Linked DNA regions of Rubrivivax gelatinosus IL144. The protein of the gene in region 1 interacts with the protein of each later gene in a pairwise test. Links are inferred from orthologs where the notes say so. Each region holds a gene or a part of one and is shown in the gene's direction. Other genes may lie near its edges. The genes, in order: ftsZ, zapD and rlmN.

Evidence for each region.
Region 2: the proteins of ftsZ (region 1) and zapD interact in binary tests that used the Escherichia coli proteins (3 or more experiments, as listed by UniProt). The link is inferred for Rubrivivax gelatinosus IL144 from one-to-one orthologs.
Region 3: the proteins of ftsZ (region 1) and rlmN interact in binary tests that used the Escherichia coli proteins (3 or more experiments, as listed by UniProt). The link is inferred for Rubrivivax gelatinosus IL144 from one-to-one orthologs.

What each region holds. Positions count from the first base shown.
Region 1 is NC_017075.1:997,083-1,000,221, forward strand. What follows is about bases 34-3,022. They hold ftsZ (cell division protein FtsZ), read left to right. Parts: upstream 34-906; coding sequence 907-2,139; downstream 2,140-3,022. Other genes in these bases: ftsA (cell division protein FtsA), read left to right, coding at 34-830; RGE_RS04715 (AAA family ATPase), read right to left, coding at 2,216-3,022. Outside these bases: more of ftsA, read left to right, coding at 1-33; more of RGE_RS04715, read right to left, coding at 3,023-3,139. UniProt on the Escherichia coli protein: Essential cell division protein that forms a contractile ring structure (Z ring) at the future cell division site. The regulation of the ring assembly controls the timing and the location of cell division.
Region 2 is NC_017075.1:4,573,569-4,576,597, forward strand. The notes cover bases 142-3,020. They hold zapD (cell division protein ZapD), read left to right. Parts: upstream 142-1,142; coding sequence 1,143-1,898; downstream 1,899-3,020. Other genes in these bases: RGE_RS20790 (prepilin peptidase), read left to right, coding at 142-507; coaE (dephospho-CoA kinase), read left to right, coding at 489-1,115; RGE_RS20805 (DNA gyrase inhibitor YacG), read left to right, coding at 1,922-2,122; nifB (nitrogenase cofactor biosynthesis protein NifB), read left to right, coding at 2,314-3,020. In the rest of the region: more of RGE_RS20790, read left to right, coding at 1-141; more of nifB, read left to right, coding at 3,021-3,029. UniProt on the Escherichia coli protein: Cell division factor that enhances FtsZ-ring assembly. Directly interacts with FtsZ and promotes bundling of FtsZ protofilaments, with a reduction in FtsZ GTPase activity.
Region 3 is NC_017075.1:2,921,137-2,924,141, reverse strand. The notes cover bases 71-2,925. They hold rlmN (23S rRNA (adenine(2503)-C(2))-methyltransferase RlmN), read left to right. Parts: upstream 71-866; coding sequence 867-1,985; downstream 1,986-2,925. Other genes in these bases: RGE_RS13410 (helix-turn-helix domain-containing protein), read left to right, coding at 2,790-2,925; pilW (type IV pilus biogenesis/stability protein PilW), read left to right, coding at 1,982-2,785; ndk (nucleoside-diphosphate kinase), read left to right, coding at 434-859; RGE_RS13430 (pseudouridine synthase), read left to right, coding at 71-347. Also shown: more of RGE_RS13430, read left to right, coding at 1-70; more of RGE_RS13410, read left to right, coding at 2,926-3,005.

The sequences.
Region 1 (3,139 bases):
TCGTGATCGACGGCCACGAGGTCAAGGAGCCGATCGGAATGAGCGGCTCGCGGCTGGAGGTCAAGGTCCACATCGTGACCGGTGCCCAGAGCGCGGCCGAGAACATCCTGAAGTGCGTGCGCCGCTGCGGCCTGGAAGTCGAGCGCCTGGTGCTCAACCCCAGCGCCAGCGCCGCCGCGGTGCTGACCGACGACGAGAAGTCGCTGGGCGTGGCCGTCGTCGACATCGGCGCCGGCACCACCGACGTGCAGATCTACACCGACGGCAGCGTGCGCCACACCGCGGTGATCCCGATCGCCGGCGACCTGATCACCAGCGACATCGCGATGGCGCTGCGCACGCCGACCAAGGACGCCGAGGAGATCAAGGTCGAGCACGGCGTGGCCAAGCAGCTGCTGGCCGACCCGGCCGACCAGGTCGAGGTGCCGGGGCTGGGCGACCGTGCGCCGCGCATGCTGAGCAAGCAGGCGCTGGCCGGCGTCATCGAGCCGCGCGTCGAGGAGATCTTCACCCTCGTGCACCAGGTCATCCGCGAGAGCGGCTACGAGGAGCTGCTGTCCTCGGGGATCGTCATCACCGGCGGCTCGTCGGTGATGCCCGGGATGATCGAGCTCGGCGAGGACATCTTTCTGAAGCCGGTGCGGCGTGGTCTGCCCACGTACCACGCCGCGCTCGGCGACATGGTCGCGAATCCGCGGTCGGCCACCGTCATGGGGCTGCTCGAGGAGGCGCGTCTGGCACGGCAACGCGGTCACAAGGCCGCGGCCCAGGCGGGGTCGGTGACGACGCTGCTCGGCCGCGCCAAGGACTGGTTCCTGGGCAATTTCTGAGAAGGACCCGTGACGAGGTCCCGTTTCATTCCGTCAAGTCAACCGTCTGGCAACTGCATTCATTAGGAGGCTCCACATGCCCATCGAAATGATCGAGGAATTCGACCAAGGCACGCAGATCAAGGTGATCGGCGTCGGGGGCGGCGGCGGCAATGCCGTCGAACACATGATCGCCCAGGGCGTGCAGGGCGTGGACTTCATCTGCGCCAACACCGATTCGCAGGCCCTGCACCGCAGCGGCGCGGCCACCCTGGTGCAACTGGGCACCAGCGGCCTGGGCGCCGGCGCCAAGCCCGAGGTCGGCCGCTCGGCCGCCGAGGAGGCCGTCGACCGCATCCGCGAATCGATCACCGGCGCGCACATGCTGTTCATCACCGCCGGCATGGGCGGCGGCACCGGCACCGGCGCGGCGCCGGTCATCGCCCGCGTCGCCAAGGAGATGGGCATCCTGACGGTGGGTGTCGTCACCAAGCCCTTCGAGTTCGAAGGCAAGCGCCGCGGCAAGCAGGCCGACGACGGCGTCAGCGAGCTCGAAGCCAACGTCGACAGCCTGATCGTCGTGCTCAACGAGAAGCTGCTCGACGTGATGGGCGAGGACGTGACGCAGGACCAGGCCTTCGCGCACGCCAACGACGTGCTGAAGAACGCCGTCGGCGGCATCAGCGACATCATCCACATCCCCGGTCTCGTCAACGTCGACTTCGAGGACGTGAAGACGGTGATGAGCGAGCCCGGCAAGGCGATGATGGGCACGGCCACGGCCAGCGGCCCGGACCGCGCGACCAAGGCCGCTGACGCCGCCGTCGCCTGCCCGCTGCTCGAAGGCATCGACCTGTCGGGCGCGCGCGGCGTGCTGGTGCTGATCGCCGCGAGCAAGGCGACCTTCAAGCTCGCCGAGAGCCGCAACGCGATGAACACCATCCGCCGCTACGCCGCCGACGACGCCCACGTCATCTACGGCACGGCCTACGACGAGAGCCTGGGCGACCAGCTGCGCGTCACCGTCATCGCCACCGGCCTGAACTCGGCGCGCCGCCAGGAAACCCGCCCGGCGCCGCCGCTGGCCGTCGTGCAGCAGGCGCCTGTCGCGCAGCCCGTGCTGCGCACCGGCACCGACAACCTGCCGATCCTGACCCAGGCCGCCGTCGGCGCGGCGGCCCCGGCGCCGGCGCACGACTACGCCGGGCTGAACACGCCCAGCGTCTGGCGCAGCGGCCGCAGCCAGGCCGCGGCCAAGGTCGACGCGCTGGCCAGCAACGGCATGGACGAGATCGAGATCCCGGCCTTCCTGCGCAAGCAGGCTGACTGAGATCCGGCGCAGTCACGGTTGACCAGACGGGAAGGGGCGGCCCCCAGGGCCGCCCCTTCGTCGTTTGTGCGCCAGCCTAGCCGCGCGTGACGGGCAGCGCCCGCCGTGCCGCCGCGGCGCGCAGCGCGACGTTGACCGGCTGGCGGTGCAGGAAACCTTCGACGAAAGGCGCCGGCACCTGCGGCAGCGCGTCGCGGTGCACCCAGTCCAGCGCCGTCGCCAGGCAGCGCTGCGCGGCGTCGCCGCGGCCGCCGCGTTCGTAGGCCTCGGCGCAGCGCAGCAGCAGCGCCGGCAGGTAGTAGTGGGCAGAACGCGCCTGCAGCGTGCGGTGCTCGGCCGCCGCCGCGGCCGCCGCGGCCTGCCGGTCGGCCAGCAGCGCCAGCGTGCGTGTCGCCACCTCCGCGGCCTGCGGGAACAGCGCCGCCGCGTCGGCGCGGCGCTCCAGCTCGTGCAGCAGGTCCAGGCGCCCGGCTTCGCAGGCCAGCTCGACTTCGGCCTGGATGCGGTGGGGGTCCTCGGCGACGCCGGTCGCGGCGGCCTCCTGCCACAGCGGCGCCGCCGGCTGTCCGGTGGCCGCGGCGACCGCGGCGCGCAGCACGAGCTGGGCGGTGCGCAAGGCCCCGGGCGGCGCCTCGCTCAGGCCCTGCACGCAGCGGTGGGCGCGTGCGCCCTGGCCCAGCGTCAGCCAGACGCGCGCCAGCAGGCCGAGCGCCAGGTTCTGCTGCAGCGGGCTCGTCGCCAGCGCCCCGGCGGCCGCCTCCAGCAGCTGCAGCGCCTCGGCATAGCGTCCCAGCCCGCCCAGAAAAAAGCCCAGCGACGCCCGGTTCCACCAGGCCAGCGTCGCGGTCAGCTCGATCTCGGTGGCCAGCCGGTCGGCCTCGCGGCCGTGCTCCACCGCCCGCGCCAGGTCGCCGCGCCGCGCGTGCAGGTTCGACAGGTTCATCAGCGCCGCCAGCTGCTCGGTCGCCGAGCGCGTGGCGCGCGCCAGCGCCAGGTGCTG
Region 2 (3,029 bases), 3.6 Mb from region 1 along the record:
GTCGCCTGGCGCCTGGGCGCGCAGCCGGCGGTGCTGCTGTGGTGCGGCGCCGTCGCCGTGCTGCTGGCGCTGGCGCTGATCGACTGGGACACGACGGTGCTGCCCGACGGCCTGACGCTGCCGCTGCTGTGGGCCGGGCTGGCCGCCACCGCGCTCGGCTGGCTGCCGGGGCAGACGCTGGGCGAGGCGATCGCCGGCGCCGCCGTCGGCTACCTCTCGCTGTGGTCGGTCTATTGGCTGTTCAAGCTCGCCACCGGCAAGGAAGGCATGGGCTACGGCGACTTCAAGCTGCTGGCCGCGCTCGGCGCCTGGCTGGGCTGGCAGGCCATCGTGCCGATCGTGCTGATGGCCTCGGTCATCGGCGCCGTCGTCGGCCTGGGCATGAAGGCCACCGGCTCGCTGCGCGAAGGCCGCTTCGTGCCTTTCGGGCCCTTCCTGGCCGGCGGCGGCCTCGTCGTGCTGCTGGCCGGCCGCGAGACCGTGCTCTCGTGGATCGGCTGGGCCTGACGCCCCGGCCGCGCCGCTTCGGCCTGACCGGCGGCATCGGCAGCGGCAAGAGCACCGTCGCGACGCTGCTGGCCGGGCTCGGCGCCGTCATCGTCGACACCGACGCCATCGCGCGCGAACTCACCGCCCCTGGCGGCGCCGCGCTGCCGGCGCTGGCCGCGGCTTTCGGGCCGGAGATCGTCGGCAGCGACGGCGCGATGGACCGCGAACGCATGCGCGCCATCGCCTTCGCCGACCCCGGCGCAAAACGCCGGCTCGAGGCCGTGCTGCACCCGATGATCGGCGCCGAGGCGCTGGCGCGCGCCGCGGCCGCCGGCGAGGCGCCGGTCGTCTTCGACGTGCCGCTGCTCGCCGAATCGGCGCACTGGCGCGCGCGCTGCGACCGCATCCTCGTCGTCGACTGTCGCGAGGAGACCCAGGTCGAGCGCGTGAAACGCCGCTCGGGCTGGAGCGAAGAGGCCGTTCGCCGCGTCATCGCCCAGCAAGCGGCACGCGCCGCGCGCCGGCGCATCGCCGACGCGGTGATCTTCAATGACGGGATGGCGCTCGGGGAACTGGCCGCCGAAGTCCGGGCGCTGTGGGCGCTGTGGAACAATGGGCCGCACTGAGCATTCCCTCCACGAAGAGCGCCCCCTTTGGTCCTGTACGAGTACCCGTTCAACGAGGGCATCCGCACGATGCTGCGGCTCGAGCACCTGTTCGACCGGCTCGGGCAGCTCGTCGCGCGCGACGCGCCGGTGGACCACCACTTCGCGCTGGCGACGATCTTCGAGATCATGGACGTCGCCTCGCGCGCCGACCTCAAGAGCGACCTGCTCAAGGAGCTGGAGCGCCACCGCGCCCAGCTGCAGTCCTACCGCGGCAACCCGCACATCTCCGAAGCCGCGCTCGACCAGATCGTCGGCCGCATCGACCACGCTTTCGACGGCCTGAACCAGCTGCAGGGCAAGGCCGGCCAGGCGCTGCAGAGCAACGACTGGCTGATGGGCATCCGCAGCCGCATCGGCATCCCGGGCGGCACCTGCGAGTTCGACCTGCCCTCGTACTACGCCTGGCAGCAGCTCGACCCGGCCAAGCGCCGCGCCGACCTGATGGGCTGGATCGCGACGCTGTCGCCGCTGGCCGAGGCGCTGCAGGTGCTGCTGGGCCTGCTGCGCGACAGCGGCGCGCCGCAGCGTGTCGTCGCCGCCGGCGGCCAGTACCAGCAGAGCCTGCCGGCCGGCCGCACCTACCAGCTGATGCGCGTGCGCCTGGACGGCGCCGACGGCCTGGTGCCCGAGATGACCGGCCACCGGCTGATGGTCGGCGTGCGCCTGATGCGCCCCGACGCCGACGGCCGGCTGCGCCTGGCCGCCGAGGACCGCGACTTCGAGCTCACGCTCTGCGCCTGACCCGTTTCCCGTTCGTTTTCGCCGTGACCGCTCCCCGCCTCGTCCCCTGCCCCGCCTGCAAGAAGCCGACGCCGTACGCGCCGGAGAACCGCTGGCGCCCGTTCTGCAGCGAACGCTGCCGCAGCATCGACCTGGGCGCCTGGGCCAGCGAGAGCTACCGCGTCGCCGCCGAGGCGCCGCCCGACGCCGGCGAAGACACGCCGGCCACGCCGCCGGCCCACTGAGGCGGGACGGGCGAGGCCGGAAGGCCTCGCTCGCCAGACACAGGCCCGAGCTGAGGCCCGCGCTGTCGGTTTTGTCGCGAAGAGCACAGCCGACCGACGCCCGACACCCTCCGCAAGTCCTTGATCCGTAAGGGATCGGGGCATGGCACGGCTCTCGCAGTGCGCGCTCGTCCTCAACCGACGGGCCCGCCATGAGCCACACAGCCTTCATCTCGATCGGTGACCTGCGCCGCGGTCGGCCCGCCCTCGGCGACGCCGCGCCCGCCGGCGCTGGCGGCTGCAGCAGCAGCGGCGGCGCCGGCAAGTCCAGCTGCGGCTCCTCGGCCGGCCCCGAGGACATGCCGGCCGAGATCTGGGACAAGGTCAAGAACCATCCCTGCTACTCCGAGGAAGCGCACCACCACTTCGCGCGCATGCACGTCGCGGTCGCCCCGGCCTGCAACATCCAGTGCCACTACTGCAACCGCAAGTACGACTGCAGCAACGAGAGCCGCCCGGGCGTCGTCAGCCAGAAGCTGACGCCCGAGCAGGCGGTGAAGAAGGTGCTGGCGGTGGCCAGCGCGATCCCGCAGATGACGGTGCTGGGCATCGCCGGCCCCGGCGACTCGCTGGCCAACCCGAAGAAGACCTTCGAGACCATGCGCCTGCTGCAGCAGCACGCGCCGGACATCAAGCTCTGCCTGTCGACCAACGGCCTGGCGCTGCCCGACTGGGTCGACGAGATCGTCAAGTACAACGTCGACCACGTCACGATCACGATCAACATGGTCGACCCGGCCGTGGGCGAGAAGATCTACCCCTGGATCTTCCACGACCACCGCCGCATCACCGGCCTGGAAGCGGCGCGCATCCTGCACGAGCGCCAGATGCTCGGCCTGGAGATGCTCACCGCGCGCGGCGTGCTCAC
Region 3 (3,005 bases), 1.9 Mb from region 1 along the record:
ACGGCCCGATCCCGAATCCGCTGCAGCAGACCTACGACAAGCGTGGCCTGCAGCGCGACCGGCCGGTGCGTGACCTCGGCGAGGACGGCCCGATCCCCAACCCGCTGCAGCAGACCTACGACAAGCGCTTCGTGCAGAAGCCCAAGCCGCTGGCCGGCGGCCGTGGCGCGCGCGGCCCGAAGAAGGGTGGCGCGGGCGGCCAGCCCGACCCGATGCAGACCTCGGTCGGCTACATCGGCGGCGACGCCTTCCTGCGCAAGGCCAACGGCGGCGGTGGCCGCGGCGGTCCGCGTGGCGGCCGGGGTGGTGGTGGCGGCGGCGGCGGTGGTCGCCGCGGCGGGCGCTGAACGCGTCTTTCCGTCATGGCCGCGCCGATCCGGCGCGGTAGAATCGAAAGCTTTGCCAAGTCCTTGATTGAAGGAGATATTTCAAGATGGCCATCGAACGCACCCTCTCGATCATCAAGCCTGACGCCGTCGCCAAGAACGTCATCGGCCAGATCTACGCCCGCTTCGAAGGCGCCGGCCTGAAGATCGCCGCCGCGAAGATGCAGCACCTGTCGCGTGCCGAGGCCGAAGCCTTCTACGCCGTGCACAAGGCGCGCCCGTTCTTCAACGACCTCGTGAGCTTCATGATCTCGGGCCCGGTGATGATCCAGGTGCTCGAAGGCGAAGGCGCGATCGCCAAGAACCGCGAGCTGATGGGCGCCACCGACCCGAAGAAGGCCGAGAAGGGCACGATCCGTGCCGACTTCGCCGACAGCATCGACGCCAACGCCGTGCACGGCTCCGACGCCCCGGAAACGGCGGCCGTCGAGGTCGCGTTCTTCTTCCCCGGCATGAGCGTCTACAGCCGCTGAGTCGACGATGGCCGTCAATCTTCTCGACTTCGACCTCGAGGGGCTGGCGGCCTTCTGCGACAGCCTGGGCGAGAAGCGCTTCCGCGCCGTCCAGCTGTTCCGCTGGATCCACCAGAAAGGCGAGTCGGACTTCGACAAGATGTCCGATCTCGCCAAGTCGCTGCGCGGCAAGCTCGCCGGCGCGGCGGTGGTCGAGTCGCTGCCCGTCATCAGCGAGCACGTCTCGGCCGACGGCACGACGAAGTGGCTGTTCGACGTCGGCGGCGGCAACGCCGTCGAGACCGTCTACATCCCTGAAGACGACCGCGGCACGCTGTGCGTGTCCTCGCAGGCCGGCTGCGCCGTCGGCTGCCGTTTCTGCTCGACCGGGCACCAGGGCTTCAGCCGCAACCTGAGCACCGGCGAGATCATCGCCCAGCTGCGCTACGCCGAGCACCGCCTGCGCGGGCCGGACGGCCAGCGCGTCATCGACAACGTCGTGATGATGGGCATGGGCGAGCCGCTGCAGAACTACACGGCCGTCGTGCCGGCGCTGCGCGTGATGCTCGACGACCACGGCTACGGCCTGTCGCGCCGCCGCGTGACGGTCTCGACCTCGGGCATGGTGGCGATGATCGACCGCCTGCGCGAGGACTGCCCGGTGGCGCTGGCCGTCTCGCTGCACGCGCCCAACGACGCGCTGCGCGACGCGCTGGTGCCGATCAACCGCAAGGACGGCATCGAGGCGCTGCTCGACGCCTGCCTGCGTTATGTCGAAGCAGCGCCGCGCGACTTCATCACCTTCGAGTACTGCATGCTCGACGGCGTCAACGACGCCCCCGAGCAGGCGCTGGAACTCGTGCACCTTGTCCGCCGCCGCCGCGTGCCGTGCAAGTTCAACCTGATCCCGTTCAACCCGTTCCCCGAGTCGGGGCTCAAGCGCTCGCCGCGCGAACGCGTGACGGCCTTCGCCAAGGTGCTGCAGGACGCCGGCATCGTGACGACGATCCGCAAGGTGCGCGGCGACGACATCGACGCGGCCTGCGGCCAGCTCGCCGGCGAGGTGCAGGACCGCACCCGGGCACGCGAACGCCTGCTGGAGCGCCGCCGCACGATCCCGATCGCCGCCGCGGAGGACCCGCGGTGACGCGTCGCCTGCTGGCCCTGCTGGCCGCGGCGGCCTGCGCCGCATCGCTGCTGGCGGGCTGCGTCAGCGAACCGCCGGCCAACGGCTCGGCCCGCGAGACGCGGCCGAGCAACGACCCCGCCGACGTCGAACGCCGCGCCAAGGTGCGGCTGGAGCTGGCGTCGGCGTACTTTGCCCGCGGCCAGTCGGAGACCGCGCTCGACGAGGTCAAACAGGCGCTGGCCGCGCGCCCCGACATGCCCGAAGCGCTCGGCCTGCGCGGCCTGATCTACGCCGCGCTGGGCGAGACGCGCCTGGCCGATGACAGCTTCCAGCGCGCGCTGTCGCTGGCGCCGCGCGACGGCGACCTGCGCCACAACTACGGCTGGTTCCTCTGCCAGCAGGGCCGCTACGGCGACGCCGACCGCGAGTTCGAGACCACGCTGGCGCTGCCGCAGTACCGCGGCAGCGCGCGCACGCTGCTCGCCAAGGGTGTCTGCGACGCGCGCGAAGGCCGCTGGGCCGATGCCGAAGCGGCGCTTTACCGCAGCTTCCAGCTCGAACCGGCCAACCCGGCGACGTCCTACAACCTCGCCGACGCGCTGTATCACCGCGGTTCGTTCGAACGTGCCCGCTTCTACGTCCAGCGCGTCAACGCGGTGAGCGAGCAATCCAGTGCGGCCACCTTGTGGCTGGCCGCACGCATCGAGCGCCGGCTGGGCAACCAGGCTGGCGCCTACGAGTTCGGCCGCCAGCTGCGCGACCGTTTCCCCCAATCGCCCGAGGCTGCCCAGTTCGAGCAAGGCCGGTTCGATGACTGATTCCGTGACGCCCCCGCCCGCGGGCACGACGGCCGGCGCGCTGCTGCGCGCGGCACGCGAGAAGCAGGGCCTGCACATCGCGGCGCTGGCCGCCGCCATCAAGGTCCCGGTGGCCAAGCTGGAGGCGCTGGAAGCCGACCGCCACGACGAGCTGCTGGACCCGGCGTTCACGCGCGCACTCGCCTTGGCGGTGTGCCGTGCGCTGCACACCGACGCCCAG